Regions from separate parts of the Sphingomonas sp. ACRSK genome, predicted to be linked through region 1. Evidence: riboswitches for the same ligand, from Rfam matches in the RefSeq annotation. Region 1 holds a riboswitch; the other holds the start of a gene.
What was found. A riboswitch is a leader RNA that binds a small molecule or an ion and turns the genes downstream of it on or off. The one in region 1 is predicted to bind cobalamin.

Region 1 (8,703 bases):
GCCCCGCGCTTCCTGCTCGATCTGCGCGAGGGGGCGGCAAGCCCCGAACTGCGCGAGGCCCTCGCGGGTGAGCGGCTCGAGCGCTACATCGGCGTCATCTACCGCCCGGACACAGAACGCTGGAGCCACTATTCCGAGGCGTCGCTGGCCCAGGAATATGATGCCTTCCTGTGGTTCGACACTACGACTGCCGTGCAGGCTACGGCGGCAAGGGGCGAGGCGGGGCAGGACGAGACCTGGCCGACGGGACTGTAGATGGACAACCGCAGGCAGCCGGAACCGCGCCGCCAGAGTGGCGCGCGGTCGCGCATGGTGCCTATGATGGCCCGCACCTGTCCGGGAGATCCCCATGCGCTTCCTGTTCGCCGCCTGCCTGGTCACTGCGGCAATCGCCAGTCCTGCCGCCATGCGTCCGGCGATCGCCCAGTCCTCGGCACTCGATCCGAAGACCGCGGTCTACGAGTTGCGCATCTATTACCCCGCGCCCGGCAAGCTCGCCGCCCTCAACGCCCGCTTCCGCGAGCATACGCTCGCGCTCTTTGCCAAGCACGGCATGCACAACGTCGCCTATTGGAACGAGCAGCCGACCGCGGAAGCGCCGGAGGGTCGGGTCGTCTACGTGCTCGCCTACCCGAGCCGGGAGGCTCGGGAGGCGAGCTGGAAGGCGTTCGGCGCCGATCCGGAATGGCGTGCGGTGGTCGCCACCTCCGAAGCCGGCGGCAAGCTGGTGACGAAGATCGACAGCGTGTTCATGACGCTGGCCGATTATTCCCCGCGCCTGCCGCTCCGCTGAGCCGAGACGGGGAGGCTGCGTGCCGCGGATCCGGCACGCAGCCGCTCTTCAGCGCTAGGCGGCGCGCAGCGTGCGTGCCGCGGCGACCATCGCCTCGATCGCCGGCCTCACCTCATCCCATTTGCGCGTCTTCAACCCACAGTCCGGGTTCACCCAGAGCTGCTCGGGCCTCAGGTGCTGCTGGGCCAGCCGCATCAGCTCGACCATCTCGGTCTCGCCCGGCACGCGCGCGGAGTGGATGTCGTACACGCCCGGCCCGATCGCGCTCGGGTAGCGATACTTCGCGAACGCCTCCAGCAGCTCCATCTGCGACCGCGCCGTCTCGATCGAGATCACGTCGGTGTCCATCGCGCCGATCGACGGCAGGATGTGGTTGAACTCCGAATAGCACATGTGCGTGTGGATCTGGGTGCCGTCCGCCACGCCTGCGGCCGAGAGGCGGAAACAGTCCACCGCCCAGTCGAGATACTGCTGCCAGTCCCGCTTCCTGAGCGGCAGGCCCTCCCGCAGCGCCGCCTCGTCGATCTGGATCGCCCGGCATCCGGCCGCTTCCAGGTCCTGCACCTCGTCGCGGATCGCAAAGGCGATCTGCCGGCAGGAGGTCTCGCGGGGCTGGTCGTCGCGCACGAAGCTCCAGTTGAGGATCGTGACCGGCCCGGTGAGCATGCCCTTCACGGGCTTGTCGGTGAGCCCCTGCGCAAAGCGCCACCACTCCACCGTCATCGGGTGGGTGCGGCGGACATCGCCGAACAGGATCGGCGGCCGGACGCAGCGCGAGCCATAGCTCTGCACCCAGCCGTTCACCGTGAACGCGAAGCCGGCCAGCTGCTCGCCGAAATACTGCACCATGTCGTTGCGCTCGAACTCGCCGTGGACGAGCATGTCGAGCCCGACCGCTTCCTGCCAGCGGATGGCGCGCTCGGTCTCCTCGCGCAGGAACTGCTGGTAACCGGCATCGTCGAGGTTGCCGCGATTATGCTCGGCACGCGCATGGCGTACCTCGGCCGTCTGCGGGAAAGAGCCGATGGTGGTGGTGGGGAAGGGGGGCAGGTCGAGCAGTTCGGCCTGGGCCCGCGCGCGTTCGGCATGGCCGGAACGGCGCGCTCGCATGTCCGGCGTCGCCCCCGCCACCCGCGCCTGCACCGCCGCGTCATGGATGCGGGGCGACACCTTCCGGTTCGCTGCCGCCTCTGCCGACGCCGCGAGCGGCCCGGCTACGCTGTCCCGCCCTTCATTCAGCGCGCGCTTGAGGACCGCCAGTTCCTCCACCTTCTGAACCGCAAAGGCGAGCCACTGCTTCACCTCGGCGTCGAGCTTGGGTTCGAGCGTAAGGTCCACCGGCACGTGCAGCAGCGAGCAGGACGGCGCCAGCACCAGGTCGCGCGATGCCGCAATCGGGGCGAGCCGTTCCAGCACCGCGTCCAGGTCGGCACGCCAGACGTTGCGCCCGTCGATCACGCCCAGCGAGAGCAGCAGGTCCTTGGGCGCGGCCCGCAGGACGGCATCGAGCTGCCCGGGCGCGCGGACGAGATCGACGTGCAAGCCTTGCACCGGCAGCGCGGTCGCCAGGGCCAGATTGTCCTCCAGCCCACCGAAATAGGTCGCCAGCATCAGCTTGGGGCCGGACCGCTGGAGCGCCGCATAGGCGCGGGTAAAGGCCGCCCGCTGCTGCTCCGAAAGATCGGTCACCAGGATCGGCTCGTCGATCTGCACCCACTCGGCTCCGGCGTGCGCGAGATGCCCCAGGATGACGCGGTAGAGCCCGAGCACCTCGTCGAGCAAGTCGAACGGGTCGATCCCATGCCCCTTGGCCAGGCTCAGCCATGTGATCGGACCGAGCAGCACCGGGCGCGTCTCATAACCCTGCGCCTGAGCCTCCCGATATTCCTCGACCACCTTCAACCGGCCGAGCGCGAGCTTGCGGCCGGGTTCGATCTCCGGGACGATATAGTGGTAGTTGGTGTCGAACCACTTCGTCATCTCGCCGGCGGTCACCGAACCATGCGCATGGCCGCATCCCGCGTCCTCGCCGGTGGTGCCCCGCGCCATCGCGAAATAGGTCGCCAGGTCGGTGACCCCGTCCGCCGCGCCATAGCGGCTCGGGATCGCGCCCAGCATCACGCTGGTATCCAGCACATGGTCATAGAGCGAGAAGTCGTTGGACGGCAGCCAGTCGGCCCCCAACGCCTTTTGCCGCGCCCAGGCGGCGGTGCGCAGGCCCGATGCGGCTTCCTGCAACTCGGCCTCGCCGATCCTACCGGACCAGAACTTCTCCAATGCGAACTTCAACTCGCGGCGCGGACCGATGCGGGGAAACCCCAAGGTCGCGATCGTCACTGTCATGTCTTCAACCCCGAAGAGGGCGAAGCGCCGGACCGAGCGCAGGCAGGCACGCGCCAGGGATCGCCCGGCCGCACACGCACGCGACCAGACCGGGCACCCCGCCGGTGGACGTTATGGCGTCAAAGGCAGGTCTCCTGGCTCGCGGGTCAGCACGGACGATCCGTCTTCCCAAGACGCCGCGCGCCTCAGTGACATGCTTGGATCGCCGCTCGCCGCTTACAGTTGCGGGGGCAGCGCCGGCCTTGCCCCATCAGGAGCGCACCGGCTTCCCGTCTTAGCTCCGGCGCAGGCAAGCGCCCGGCCGGAGAACCTCGACGCAGCAAGCATCGGGAAAAATCATGGCTCGGTCAACCGTCATATAAAGAAATCTTTATATGACGCTATCACTGGGTTGGAAAAGGGGGGCGGAAGCGCGGGTTCCGCCACCCGATCAGAAAGCGTGGCGCATGCCGATCACGACGTTGCGGCCACGCAGCGGCGACTGCTCCTTCACGAACGAGGTGTGGACGAACGCCAGCTCGTTGAGCAGGTTGCTGCCACGTGCGTAGAGCTCCACCGCCCGCGCGCCGCCCAGGTCGATGCGATAGCTCAGCGTGGCGTTGAGCATGTCGTAGCCCGCCGTGGGCGTCTCATAGGAGGCGACCTTGTCCTGCTCGAACGTGCGATAATATTCGACGTCACCCGAAAGCGGCCCGGCGGCAAGGTCATAGCGCGCGCCCAGGCGCCCAGGCGGGATCCGGGGCAGGTTGTCGTCGTCGCGCTTCAGCTTGGCGTCGACATAGTCGCCGAACACCGTCACCCGGGACTGGGGCGTCAGCTGGTAGCTGAGTTGGCCGTCGATCCCGGCGAAGCGCGCATCCGCCGCCGTGTAGATCAGGAAGTCGTGCGGAACGCCGGTTTCGGTCTCGGTCTCGATCAGGCGCGCGAAGACATAGTCGTCGACCTCCTGATAGAACAGGCCGACCTCGAACTCGAACGGACCTCCCGCCTTGCGGAACGTCAGGTTGATCGCGTCGGTGGTCTCCAGAATGTCTTCGGCGGACAGGCCCTTTTCGCCCAGGACCGGGTTCCCGACCGCAAGCCCGAGTTCGTAGCTGTTGGTCGCCAGGTTGTTGCCGCGCGCGTACAGCTCGCGCACGCTCGGCGCGCGTTCGGTATGCCCCAGCGAAAGCGCGAGGCCGTATCCGCGCCCGATGTTCCAGTTGGCTGCAAGCGAGGCGGAGAAGGGATCGTGCTTCACGGCCGGGTTCCGGGCGCGAAACGCGTCCACGTCCTCGCGCTCCAGGATCTGCCGCCAGTCCGGGCCGTACCATTCGGCGAAGAGGTCCTGCAGCTCGGCATCGAGGGTGATGCGATAGGGCGGCACCGTCACGTCCACCGTGCGCCAGTCCTTGCGGACCGCCGCCTCGACGTCGACCGAGCCGAACGACCGCCGCTCGGACAGGAAGATGCCGAAGTTGTCGGTGAGGTAATCGGGACTTCCGTCAAAGCCATAGGCTCCGTCCGGGAAGGGCTTGTGCCGGTCGTTGACGTTGATGCCGCCGAACCGGCCGTCGGTATATTGCACCCCCAGCACACCCGTGAACCCGAGGACGGGCTCGTGCGTCAGCTCGAAGCGCCCGTCCCAGACCTCGTTGGTGTAGCGGCTGAACAGCAGATCGCCGTCGATCTCGTCATGGGTATAGTCGGTGTAGGAGAGGCGCGCGCGCGTGTGGGAGAAGCCCGGCAGCAGGTCGTCATAGTCGGCGCGGACATCGACCCGGTCGCTGCGCAGCTTGATATAGGCCGTGTGGTCGTCGGGCGAGCCGAACGGATCCTCCCAGCTGCCATGTGCCCCGCAATGCAGGTCCAGCCCGTGCGTATGGCAGACCCCGTTCAGATGGCTGTGGCCGGGCAGCCCATATTCGCTTTCGATGCGTGAATAGGCGGCGCCGACATAGCCCTTGGCGGTGATCCAGGACGCGCCGAACGCATAGCTGGTGCTCTCGGCAAAGGAATCGCGCAGCTTGTCGGAGCCGTAGCTGTCGGGCACGTCATAGTCGTCCGCCGCTCGACGCGCCCCCTCGGCATGGAGGGCGAACTGGCCGATGCCCGCCGTCACGCGGCCGACCACGGTCTTCTCTTCGTCGCCGGTCCCGTATCGCACCTCGGTCGCGCCGGTGAGGCCGCCGACCGGCACCACCTTGGGCACCTTGCTGTCGATCAGGTTAATCGCGCCGTTGGTGGCATTGCCGCCATAGCGGGTCGCGGCAGGCCCGCGCTGGATCTCGATGGCGTCGAGCAGCAGCGGATCGGTGGTGATCGCGTGGTCCGGCGATACCGACGCCACGTCGAACAGGTTGGCGCCGTCGCTCAGCACCTCGATGCGGGGCACCGTCTGGCCGCGGATCACGGGACGCGATGCGCCCCCGCCGAAATTGTCGAGGTGCACGCCCGGCAGGCCGGCGAGTGTCTCGCCTAGGCCGCCTTCACGGCGATGCGCCAGTTCGTCGCCGGCGAGCACCTGCACCGGCAAGGCATTCTCCTCCGTCTCCAGCGAACGGCCGGTGACGACGATCTCGCGCGTGCCGACGTGGCCGCGCGCGTCGACTTCCGCCTCTTCGCCCCCGGTCACCGCCTCCTGTGCCCACGCCGGGGCCGGCGCACCCGCCGCAAGGGCGGACGTCGTCAGCAGCGCTGCTGCGCCGCGGCGCATGTTTCGAAAACCCATGGTCTTGCTCCCCACCTTTTTGACCGGCGTCGTCTAGGTGATGTTATATCGTTAAATCAAGATGGGACGTAAGCGCATCCGTTCGCACGGGCGTTCCGCACCGAGCCGCGCCATTCCCTCGCGCTGCGGAACGGCGGCGCCACGCCTTTCGTTGAGCCGGAAACGGTGAGGAGCAAGCAGATGGCCACGACGCAGCAAGCATCTTCGGGAAATGTCGGCCGCACGGTCGCGATCGGCGCGGCGACGGGAGTGGTCGCCGGCCTCCTCGCCAATTTCCTGCGCAAGGCGGCGGTACAGGCGCCGACGGTGATGGCCGGCCGCTGGGACAAGGCGCTGGCGGCCGAACATGCCGCGGCGCTCAAGATCTTCGACCTGCTGGAAAAGACGAAGGACGAGGACACCGCCCGCCGTGCCTTCCTGCTGATGCAGTTGAAGCATGCGATCAGCAAGCATGCGTTCCAGGAAGAGAATGTCGTCTACGCGATGATGCGCGATCAGGGTCTGACGGAGGCGGCGGACCATCTCAATCACGAGCATGGCTATGTGAAGCAGTATTTCTTCGACCTGACCGAGATGGCGAAGGACGATCCCGCCTGGCTTCCCAAGCTCAAGGAATTCCGCGTCTTGATCGAAAGCCACATGCGCGAGGAGGAACAGGACCTCTTCCCCAAGCTGCGCGACCAGCTGTCGGAGACGCAGAACAAGCACATCACCGCCGCGATGAACAAGGAAGGCCTCAAGCTCGCCTGAGGGCGCTTTCCTTCATCCCCGCCGTGGCGCCGCTCCGAAGCACTGCGGAGCGGCGGTCACGGCTACGGCTTGCGGCCCCGCGCGCGAACGGCGAGGCCCAGCGCCGCACCCGCCAGGGCAACGGCCCCCAGCGCAATCCCCGGGTGCGTGCGGGTGGCCGTAAAGGCGCTGACCGGTCGCCCCTTCTGCTCGCCCTCGGTGACCCCGTCCTTGCCGTCCGGCGCGTAGAGATTGCCCGGGCTCACCGGCACCGGCCGGGCGGGGTTGGCCAGCAGCACCCCCATGTTCTGCGCCACCCGGTCGAACAGCAGCGGCATCAGCTGGGCGCCCAGCACCTGCAGCTTGCCCACGCCGCCGACCGTCAGCGAACGCCGCGGGTGCTGCGCCGCATCCAGGATCGCGTCCGCCACCAGCGAGGGTGCGTAGAGCGGCGGCGGAAGCTGCGCCTTGTAGCCGGTCAGGTTGCGGCCGTGCTGGGGGAAGGGGGTTCCGACCGGGCCCGGCTTGATGAGGGTGATCGACACCGGCGCACCCTCCGCCATCATCTCCAGCCGCAGCGAATCCGTGAAGCCCTTCACCGCATGCTTCGACGCCGTGTAGGAGGAGATGACGGGGGAGGGCATGTCCGAGTTGATCGACCCCACGTTGATCAGCGCGCCGCCGCCGGGCTTCTCCTTCAGGTGGCGCAGCGCTGCCAGCGATCCGTACACCACCCCCCAGTAATTGGTCTCGAACACCTGGCGGTGGTCGGCGGTGGGCGTCTCCAGCGCGGCGGCATAGACGCCGATCCCGGCATTGTTCACCCAGGTGTCGAAGCCGCCGAAGTGGTCGATCGCAAAGGTTGCGGCGCGCTCGACTTCCTCCTCCTGGCCGACGTCGGCCACGAAGGTGACGGCGGTGCCGCCGGTGGTCTGGATCTGGTCGCGCACCCGCGCCAGCGCGTCGCCGTCGCGCGCGATCAGCACCACCCGCGCGCCTGCCGCCGCCGCCCGGCGGGCCGTCTCCAGCCCGTGGCCGGAACTTGCGCCGGTGATGACGATCACCTGCTCGGAAAGCGGCTTCAGTTGGGCCTTCATGCTACCTCGTCTGGTTGGGCGACGCCGTGGAAGGCGGCGTCGTGCGGGCGCAGAACGAGCCGCCGTTGCGATCCGATCCCTCGCGGCTCTGGCGGCGGCGAGGGCGCTTGGCTATGCGGGCACCTTGCAGGGGAGGGGGCGAGAATGAACGTACGGAACGGCCGGATCGGGGGCATGAGGCTGGCGGCTGCGGTGCTGCCGCTGCTGTTGGCCGCCTGTTCGGACGAGGCGCCGCGATCCGACCCGGCACTGCCGCCGCACGCCGCCGCGACCAGCCTTCCGCCCGCCATGCTCGGCCGCTGGGGGGAGGACGCGGCCTGCGCCCATCCGCTCGAGGTGGCGGCGGATCGCATCGCCGGCGCCCGCATCGATGCGGTCACCACCGCTACCGACGGGGCGGTCGACGTCGACACCTCGGCCGAGGTCGACGGCATCACCACCGGGCGGCGCTATCGACTCGCACGGTCCCGCGGCGAGCGGCTGGCGGTCACCGTCGACGGCATCACCACCACCCGCATCCGCTGCCCGTGACCCCGGTCGAGGCCGGCCCCGCCGACACCGCCGCCGTGGTCGCGCTGTGGCAGGCGGCCGGGCTGACGCGGCCCTGGAACGATCCCGCCGCCGACTTCGCCCGCGCGCTTGCCGCCGCGGATTCGGCGGTGCTGGTGCTGCGCGACGGCGCAGCGCTGATCGGCAGCGTCATGGTCGGCTATGACGGCCACCGCGGCTGGGTCTATTATCTCGCCGTCGCCCCCGATCGGCGTCGCCACGGGCTCGGCCGCACCCTGATGCTGGGCGCGGAGGCATGGCTGCGCGCCCGCGGCTGTCCCAAGATCCAGCTGATGGTGCGCACCGGCAATGCCGATGCGCTCGCTTTCTACGATCGGCTGGGCCTCGTCCCGCAGGACGTCGTCACCCTCGGCCGTTTCCTCGCGCCCGAGCCTGCCTGACCGGGCACGCGCGTTTTTCCCGAAACCTTCGCGCCACGGCTCGCGTTCCAGTCCCTGGTCTCGGCCGCCTCGCGCTCACGC
Region 2 (8,703 bases), on a different contig from region 1:
GCACGTGCCGCACCTTCGTCCGGCGTGAAGCGCCCGAGGACGTAGCCGACCTTCTCCGGCGCGCGCAGATGCACGGTGCAGGAGTCCCCGCAGGCGAACAAGCAGGGCATCTCCTCGACTGCCACGGCCTCATACGCGGGGTCGCTCGCCTGCACGGCCCGCAGTGCCTCGACCAGGCGGGCACCGCTTCGCTTGCCGCTGTCGCCGGTCTGGTCCTCACCGGGCACGCGGCAGGTGTTGCAGGCGACGATCGCCGGCCCGCTGGCCGCTGGCTTCAGGATCATGCGAGCGCACGCTCCGTCTGCACGGGCGGCACGCCGAGGCTGATGAGCAGACGGTGGAGAACCAGCAAGCCTGCGAGCACGGCCGCATTGCGCGCGAGCTGGCGCAGCAGCACGTCCGGAGCGAAAGCCGCGGTCCCGCCATCCAGCACTAGCGTCCCGAGAAGGATCATCACCTTGAAGGCGACGAAGGACGCGACGAAGCTCAGGCCGAGCCGGGTGAGGAGCCCCGCCCCCGATCGCGCCGCTGTCGAGTGCGCTGCGATGGCGCCCGCGACGGCCGCGAGCCCCATCACCCCACCCCAGCCGAGGCTGTTGGCGGCCAGAGGGTAATCAAGCCAGCAGAAGCCGACGAGCTGGCTCACCGCCCATGCGAGCAGCGCGAGCGACACCCCGTCCTTCGCCCGCATGTGCACCGCCGCCAGGGCGGCAAGCGCCGGGAATGGCGTCGCGCACTTGAACACCAGGGTGGTCGCGACGCTCGCCACGGTGAGCAGCAGGATCCAGAGCGCCGATGCGGCTTGCGAAGAACGGGGTGTCGTCATCGATCATTTCCCTCAGAAGCGGCCGCGCAGACCTGCATAGACGCTGCGGCCGAGCGTGCCGTACCGGTAGACGGTGGCATAGTCCTCGTCGAACAGGTTCTCCACCCGCGCGAAGAGCCGCACCTTCGGGCTCAGCGGGACCTCGCCCCGAACGTCGACCAGCGTATAGTCGTCCAGTCGCGTCGTGTTGGCCGCATTGTCATAGCTCTTGCCGGCCCAGCGCAGCGCCGCGCCCAGGGACGCACCACTCGGCAGGCTGTAGGTCGCGGACGCATTGGCCGTGTGGCGGGGACGCCGCGGCAACCAGTTGCCATAGGCGCTGCCGGTCGAGCGGTTCTCGGCCTCGGTCCAGCTGTAGTTGGCGTCGGCGGTCACCCGCGAACCCAGGCGGGCAGCGACGGTGGCTTCCACTCCGCGGGCAAATGCGCGGGCGATGTTGTCATAATAGCCCCAGCGCGCGATGTCGGTGCCGGGGATGACGCAGAGCGGGTCCGGTGTGGCGCCGCAGCCGATGTATTCGACCAGGTCGCGGGTCCGGCGCTCGAAATAGGTCGCCGAGAGCGTCACTGCACGGTCGAACAGGCGCTGCTCGACCCCCGCCTCCCAGCTCCGCGCGCGCTCCGGGTTGAGGGCCTGGTTCCCGTATTCGGAGAACAGCTGGTAGAGCGTCGGCGCCTTGAAGCCTTCGGAGTAGCTGGCGCGAACCACGGTGCCCCACGGCAGTGCCCAGGCTCCGCCCCCGGCGAAGAGCGTCTTGCTGCCGTAGCGGTTGTGGTTGTCCTGCCGCAGCCCCGCAGTCAGGGTGAGGCCGTCGATCACCATGCCGTTGATCTGCCCAAAGACGCCGGTGAGTTCGGCCTTGCCGCGTGCCGGCTCCGGCACCGGGTCCGACAAGGCGCCGGAAGGGGAAACGGAGCGGAAGCGCGACTTCTCGTTCTCGATCCCGAACACGGCGTTCCATCCGGTCGCGATCGCAAGGCTGCCCTGATACTCGAGCCGCTCGTTCCGGCCTGCCGCGTCGAAGGTCTTGGGTCGCTCGCGCGCCGGATCATAGTTGTCGCGGTTGGTGTCGGTATAGCCGTAGCCGAAGCGGTTGCGCAGACGGCCACCCAGAAGGTCGACGTTCAGGCCCGCATATCCCACGAACTCACGGTTGCGCGAATACTCCAGGCTGTCGCCGGCGAACCCGTCGATCTCCACGCGTCCATTGGCGTAATAGCCCCGCACCTCGGCGCTGACGCCGGTCGCCAGCTCGAGCCGCGCGCGGCCCTGCGCGCTTTGGTTCGTATAGCCGTCCGCCTCGCGGCCACCGAAGTCGGGTGCCACTGCCGAGACACCATCGGTAGTGAACGTCTGACCGCCGACGCGCCACGCGAGCGGGCCGGTCTTCCCGCCCACCGCGGCGCGGGCGCTCACGGTGTCGCGTGACCCCGCCTCGACATCGAAGCTCCCCTCGAGATCGCTCTGCGGCAGCGGCGTCACGACGTTGACGACGCCGCCGATCGCCTGGCTGCCCCAGAGGATCGACTGGACGCCCCGCAGCACCTCGATGCGGGAGGCATCCCCCACCAGCAGGTTCGCGAAGTTGTAGCCGCCGCCCGTCGAGGACGGATCGTTCAGCTTGACACCGTCGATCACCACCACCGTCTGGTCGGCTTCGGCACCGCGGATGCGAACCGAGGTGGCGGTACCGAAGCCGCCGTTGCTCGACAGGCTGACACCCGGGGTGCGGAGCAGCAGCCCTGCCACGGTCAGGTCCTGGGCCTGGTCGATCGCTTCCTTGTCGAGCACCGTGATGGATGCGGCGACCCGATCGGCAGCGACGGGCGTGCGGGTGGCGGTGACGACGACCTCGTCCGAGGCCGGGGCAGTCGCAGCGTCGGGCGCCGGCGCCTCCTGTGCAAAAACGGGAAGCGAAAACAGCAGCGGCAACGGCGCAAGAACTCGGATCATGAAACCCCCTTCAACATGCAACGCCCGCTGCTTGCCGGGAGAGGGCGCACGCCCTCGCCCCCGCAAGCATGCAGGCTGACGATGTCGTCGCTCGGGTTTCCCCGTCCGTTCGGCGCACCCTGACCGATCGAAGGACGACTGCGTCAGGCAGGTCTCCTGGCTCGCGGGTCTCAGCCGGTCCTCGCCGCCTTCTCAGGATCACTCCCAATGGCGTATGGCGCGGTGGCTCGCCGCGTACAGTTGCAGGGGCAGCCGGGGTTTTCCCGTTCCCTTTTCATCCCCGTCTCCGGGGAACCTGTCGCATGCCGCCCGGTAGCCGCGCCGCCGGGCGGGGTCAATCGCGCTGCGTTGCTGGGGTTGCGCGCGCGATCAGAATTCGATCCCGGCCTGGGCCTTCACCCCGTCCCGGAACGGATGCTTGACCTGCGTCATCTCGGTGACGAGGTCGGCCATGTCGATCAGCGCCTGCGGCGCGTTGCGCCCGGTGACGACGAAATGCTGCCGAGGCCCCCGTGCCGCAGCCGCCGCCAGCACCTCTTCCACTGGCAGATAATCGTAGCGCAGGACGATGTTGAGTTCGTCGGCGATCACCATGTCGTAGGTGGGATCCTCCAGCATCCGCTTCACCTCTTCCCAGGCGGTGCGGGTCACGGCGATGTCGCGGGCGCGATCCTGGGTGTCCCAGGTGAACCCCTCCCCCATGGGGCGAAACTCGATGTGATCGGAAAGGGCGTCGAACACCGCCTTTTCGCCGGTATCCATCGCCCCTTTGACGAACTGAATCACACCCACCTTCATGCCGTGGCCGATCGCGCGCACCGCCATGCCGAGCGCCGCGGTGGTCTTCCCCTTGCCAGGGCCGGTGTGGACGATCAGCAGCCCCTTCTCGATCGTCTTGGTTGCCATCATCGCCTGGCGCGCAAGCTGTACCTTGCGCATCCTGGCATTGTGGCGCGCGTCCTTGTCCTGCTCCAACCCACTCTCCTGACAGCAAATCCGCGCCCGCCGTCGCGCCGCGCACCGCGGTCGTCAAGGCGGCCGGATCAGGAAAGGTGGCGCTTCTCCAGCTTCCGGGCGAGGGTACGCCGATGCATGCCGAGCCGCCGCGCGGCCTCCGACACGTTGAAGTCGCTCGCGGCCAGCGTCTGGTGGATATGCTCCCACTCCAGCGTCTTGATCGTCGTGGGGGTGGCGGAGACCTCGACCTGAGCGTCGCCGCCGGGCCGATCGAACGCCGCCTCGATCTCGTCGGTGTGCGAGGGCTTCGTCAGATAGTTGGTGGCGCCCAGCTTGATCGCCTCCACTGCCGTCGCGATGCTCGCAAAGCCCGTCAGCACCACGATCCGCATCTCCGGGTCCGCGGCATGAAGCTGCTCGACACAGGCAAGGCCCGATGCCCCGCCGAGCCGCAGATCCACGACCGCGAACTCGGGCGCAAACCGATCGACGATGCCGGCCAGATCCTCGAGATCCGCCGTCACCTCCACCTGGTAGCCACGCCGCTCGAACGACCGGGCGAGCGTGCGCGCGAAGACCGCATCGTCCTCGACGATCAGGAGCCTGCGGTCGGTCATTCCGTCTCCTCCAGCGCGAGCGAGGCGATCGGCAGCGCCAGCACCACCTCCGCGCCGCCGCCGGCCCGGTTCTGTGCCTCCAGCGTGCCGCCCAGCGTCCGCAGGACGTTGGTCGCAAGGAACAGCCCCAGGCCGCCCGCTTCCTTGCTGCTGCGATACGGCTGCCCGACAGTCCCCAACATATCCTCCCGAAAGCCGCGTCCGTCGTCCCGGACCGCCAGCACCAATATGGGGCCGTCCATCACCGCCGCCAGCGTGATCGACCCGGCGCCGGCCTCGGCCGCATTGTCGAAGAGGTTGGTGAGCGCCTGCGCCAGCGCCCGATCGGCGACGATCGGCCGGTCGGGACCCAGATGGCTCTCGAACCGGAGAGGAACCGGGCCCTTGCCGCGCCAGTCTTCGACCACGCCTTCCAGGAAGCGATGCAGGCTGGTGCGCACCGGCGCCTCGCCGGTGACTTCGCCCGCGGCGAACAGGACGCCGCCCAGGATCTTCTTGCAGCGGGCGATCTCGTCCCGCATCTCGTCTACCTCCGCCGCCAGCCGCGGACTGCCGGCGATGGCGGGCTCCTGCCGCCAGTCGCCGAGCGCCACGGAAAGCGACGCGAGAGGGGTTCCCAGCTCGTGCGCGGCACCGCTCGCGAGCAATCCCATGCGGACGATATGGTCCTCTTCGGCCGCTCGCTGGCGGATCGCCGCTAGGTGCGCGTCCCGATCGCGGACGTTGCGGGCCATGCGGGTCACGAACGCGACCAGCAGGATCGAGGTGAGCGTGAAGTTGAACCAGTTGGCGGCCATGAACCCCGGGGACAGATCGCTCGCCAATGCCGCCGGCAGCGGCAGCGGTCGATGCACCACCGCAAGCGCTGCAAACGCCACGCTGGTCATCGCCACCAGCGCCCAGCTCGACCAGGCGGACAGCAGCACCGCGCCGATGACGACCTGCAACAGGTAGAGGGTCACGAACGGGTTCTTGGCCCCGCCGGACAGGTAGAGCTGGACCGTCAGCGCACCGACATCGACCAGCAGCACGCCGAACATCTGGAGGTTGGTGGTCGATCTGCCCCGACGGAACAGGGCGAATAGGTTGAGGCCGAGGAGCACCCCAAGCGTCGCCAGCATCGGCGTCAGCGGGAGGGCGATGCCAAGGCCGAAGTGCACGGCCAGAATCGCGGTCAGCTGCCCCCCGATCGCGATCCAGCGGAGCTGTACCAGCAGCCGCTGGTTCCGGCTCCCGGCGTCGCCGTCGGCGCGAAAGGCGATGCTACGCGTCATGTGGCGGCGCCTCGTGGACCTCCCTGCCCCAGCGGCGGGCGACCGCGACCATCACCAGCAGACCGGCGGCCAGCCCGAACCAGGTGAAGGCGTACCCAAGGTGATTGTTCCGGAAGCGGACGACCGTCAGGCCGCCGCGCGGCCATCCGGAACGTGGTCCGACGGCATCGATGAAATAGGGAGCGACATTCTCAAGCCCCCGTTTGTTGGCGATCGCTGCGACATCGCGCGAGTACCAACGATCCTGCCCGGGATCGTTGCTGCGCAGGAAGCCACCGCCGGGCTCCGTCACCCGCAACAGCCCCTCCACGGAGACCTGCCCTTCGGGCGCCGCCACCTTGCCGCGCAGTTCCGGCGGCACGAAGCCCCGATTGACCAGGAGCGTGAACTTGCCCGTGTCGAGCGGCGTCAGCACCCAGTATCCGGGACCGAGCTGCGTGCTAGCCTGTACGAAACTGTCCGCACCGGCCCGGTACCGGCCGCTTGCGATGACGCGGGTATAGACGTCCCCGTCATCGATGCCGCCCCAGGCCGTGGGCCCCGGAGCCGCGACAGGTGGAGCGTGCAGTCGCTGCTCCACCTGTGCGATCAACGCCAGCTTCCAGCTACGGCGTTCCAGCTGCCAGATCCCCAGCGCCACCAGCGCTGCAAAGACCAGGGCAATCAGCGTGCCCAGCGCGAGCCGGGCGACACGCTGCTTCACATCGCTTCCATGGCCTCGGACGCCATCTCGGGCATCATGTTGAGGTTCATGTGGTACATGACCCAGAGCGATCCGGCGACCACGATGACGACGATGATGATCGTGAAGATCAGCGCCATCAGCGTCCAGCCGCTTTCCGACTTGGTGTTCATGTGCAGGAAGTAGATCATGTGCACGACGATCTGCACCATCGCCATCGCCGTCACGATGCCCGCGGTCACCCGCGGATCCGAGAAGGCGTTGGTCATGACGAGCGCGAACGGGATCGCCGTCAGCACGACCGACAGGAGAAAGCCGATCACATAGTCGCGGCGCGAGCCATGTGCTTCGCCGCTGGCGTGATGGGCCACGGGTTCCGCGCTCATCGCAGCACTCCCAACAGATAGACAAAGGTGAAGACGCCGATCCAGACGACGTCGAGGAAGTGCCAGAACAGCGAGAGGCACTGGAGGCGACGCTGGTTGGCGGCGATCAGGCCACCGCGGCTCACCTGCACCATCAGCACCACCAGCCAGATGATGCCGAAAGTGACGTGCAGACCGTGCGTGCCGACCAGCGTGAAGAAGCCCGACAGGAACGCACTGCGCCACGGACCCGCACCTTCATGGATCAGGTGCGAGAACTCGTAGAGCTCGATGCCCAGGAACGCGAGGCCGAACAGGCCGGTCGCGGCCAGCCAGCCAAGGGTCGCGCCCTTGTTCTGCTCGCCGGCTGCGATCATTGCGAAGCCATAGGTGATCGACGACAGCAGCAGCATCGCGGTGTTCACCGCGACCAGCTTCAGGTCGAACAGCTCGTGCGGTCCGGGACCGCCCGCCAGGCTGCCGCTGTAGACGCCGTAGCAGGCGAACAGCATGGCGAAGATGAGGCAGTCGCTCATCAGGTACATCCAGAAGCCCAGCATGGTGCTGGACCCGGCGTCGTGATGATGCTCGTCGAGCTCGTAGAACATGGGCGCCTCGGCGCCGGGCGGAATCGTGGCCTCGGCCATCGTTATGCTGCTCCTGCCGCGGCGAGCTGACGCCCGTAGGCTTCCTCGGTGGCGGTTACTTCGGCGGCCGGGATGTAGAAGTCCCGGTCATAGTTGAAGCTGTGGATGATCGTCGCTGCGATCACGCCCAGCAGGCCCAGGGCTGCCAGCCACCACATGTACCAGATCAGGCCGAAGGCACAGATCGCGGAGAACGCGGCGATGATGAGGCCGGCACCCGTGTTCTTGGGCATGTGGATGTCGCGGTAGCCACCGGTCGGACGAACGGCCTGACGGTTCTTCATGTCGTACCAGGCGTCCAGGTCGTGGACGATCGGCGTGAACGCGAAGTTGTAGGCCGGCGGCGGGGACGAGGTCGCCCACTCCAGCGTGCGGCCACCCCATGGATCGCCCGTCAGGTCGCGCAGCTGGTCGCGCCGCAGGATGCTCACCCCGAACTGGATCAGCATGGCGAGGATTCCCACCGCGATCAGCGCGGCACCCAGCCCTGCGATGATGAACCAGATCTGGAGCGACGGGTCCTCGAACACGCGCAGGCGACGGGTAACGCCCATGAGGCCCAGGATGTAGATCGGCGCGAACGCGACCCAGAACCCGACGACCCAGCACCAGAAGCTGACCTTCCCCCAGAACGGGTCGAGGCGGAAACCCATGGCCTTCGGCCACCAGTAGTTCACGCCTGCGAACAGGCCGAACAGCACGCCGCCGATGATCACGTTGTGGAAGTGCGCGACCAGGAACAGCGAGTTGTGGAGGACGAAGTCCGCTGGCGGCACCGCGAGGATGACGCCCGTCATGCCGCCGATCACGAAGGTCAGCATGAACGCGACCGTCCACATCATCGGCAGTTCGAAGCGCACGCGCCCCTTGTACATGGTGAACAGCCAGTTGAAGATCTTCGCTCCCGTCGGGATCGAGATGATCATCGTCGTGATGCCGAAGAAGGAGTTCACGCTCGCGCCCGAGCCCATCGTGAAGAAGTGATGGAGCCAGACGAGGTACGACAGGATGGTGATGACGAGGGTCGCGTAGACCATCGACGTGTAGCCGAACAGGCGCTTGCTCGAGAAGGTGGAGGTCACCTCCGAGAAGATGCCGAATGCCGGCAGGATCAGGATGTACACCTCCGGGTGGCCCCAGATCCAGATCATGTTCACGTACATCATCGGGTTGCCGCCCAGGGTGTTCGTGAAGAAGTTGGTTCCGGCGTAGCGGTCGAGCGACAGCAGCGCGAGCACCGCGGTCAGCACCGGGAATGCGGCGACGATCAGCACGTTGGTCGCCAGCGACGTCCAGACGAACACCGGCATCTTCATCATGGTCATGCCCGGCGCGCGCATCTTCACGATGGTCGCGATCAGGTTGACGCCCGATAGCAAGGT

Region 2: it holds a riboswitch for cobalamin, as region 1 does, so the genes downstream of both, MHZ35_RS02240 (TonB-dependent receptor plug domain-containing protein) here and metE (5-methyltetrahydropteroyltriglutamate--homocysteine S-methyltransferase) in region 1, are expected to answer to the same signal.

Annotation. Positions count from the first base shown of each region.
Region 1 is NZ_JAKRNR010000006.1:87,901-96,603, forward strand. Features, by position in the region: gene MHZ35_RS05100 (erythromycin esterase family protein) at 1-255, shown strand, start outside; gene MHZ35_RS05105 (NIPSNAP family protein) at 350-793, shown strand; gene metE (5-methyltetrahydropteroyltriglutamate--homocysteine S-methyltransferase) at 848-3,136, opposite strand; cobalamin riboswitch at 3,244-3,464, opposite strand; gene MHZ35_RS05115 (TonB-dependent receptor plug domain-containing protein) at 3,567-5,846, opposite strand; gene MHZ35_RS05120 (hemerythrin domain-containing protein) at 6,027-6,596, shown strand; gene MHZ35_RS05125 (SDR family oxidoreductase) at 6,659-7,672, opposite strand; gene MHZ35_RS05130 (hypothetical protein) at 7,817-8,203, shown strand; gene MHZ35_RS05135 (GNAT family acetyltransferase) at 8,200-8,622, shown strand.
Region 2 is NZ_JAKRNR010000002.1:199,798-208,500, reverse strand. Features, by position in the region: gene MHZ35_RS02250 (DUF1636 domain-containing protein) at 1-281, opposite strand, end outside; gene MHZ35_RS02245 (hypothetical protein) at 281-826, opposite strand; gene MHZ35_RS02240 (TonB-dependent receptor plug domain-containing protein) at 839-2,779, opposite strand; cobalamin riboswitch at 2,909-3,093, opposite strand; gene cobO (cob(I)yrinic acid a,c-diamide adenosyltransferase) at 3,149-3,754, opposite strand; gene MHZ35_RS02230 (response regulator transcription factor) at 3,823-4,353, opposite strand; gene MHZ35_RS02225 (ATP-binding protein) at 4,350-5,627, opposite strand; gene MHZ35_RS02220 (SURF1 family protein) at 5,617-6,330, opposite strand; gene cyoD (cytochrome o ubiquinol oxidase subunit IV) at 6,327-6,695, opposite strand; gene cyoC (cytochrome o ubiquinol oxidase subunit III) at 6,692-7,321, opposite strand; gene cyoB (cytochrome o ubiquinol oxidase subunit I) at 7,324-8,703, opposite strand, start outside.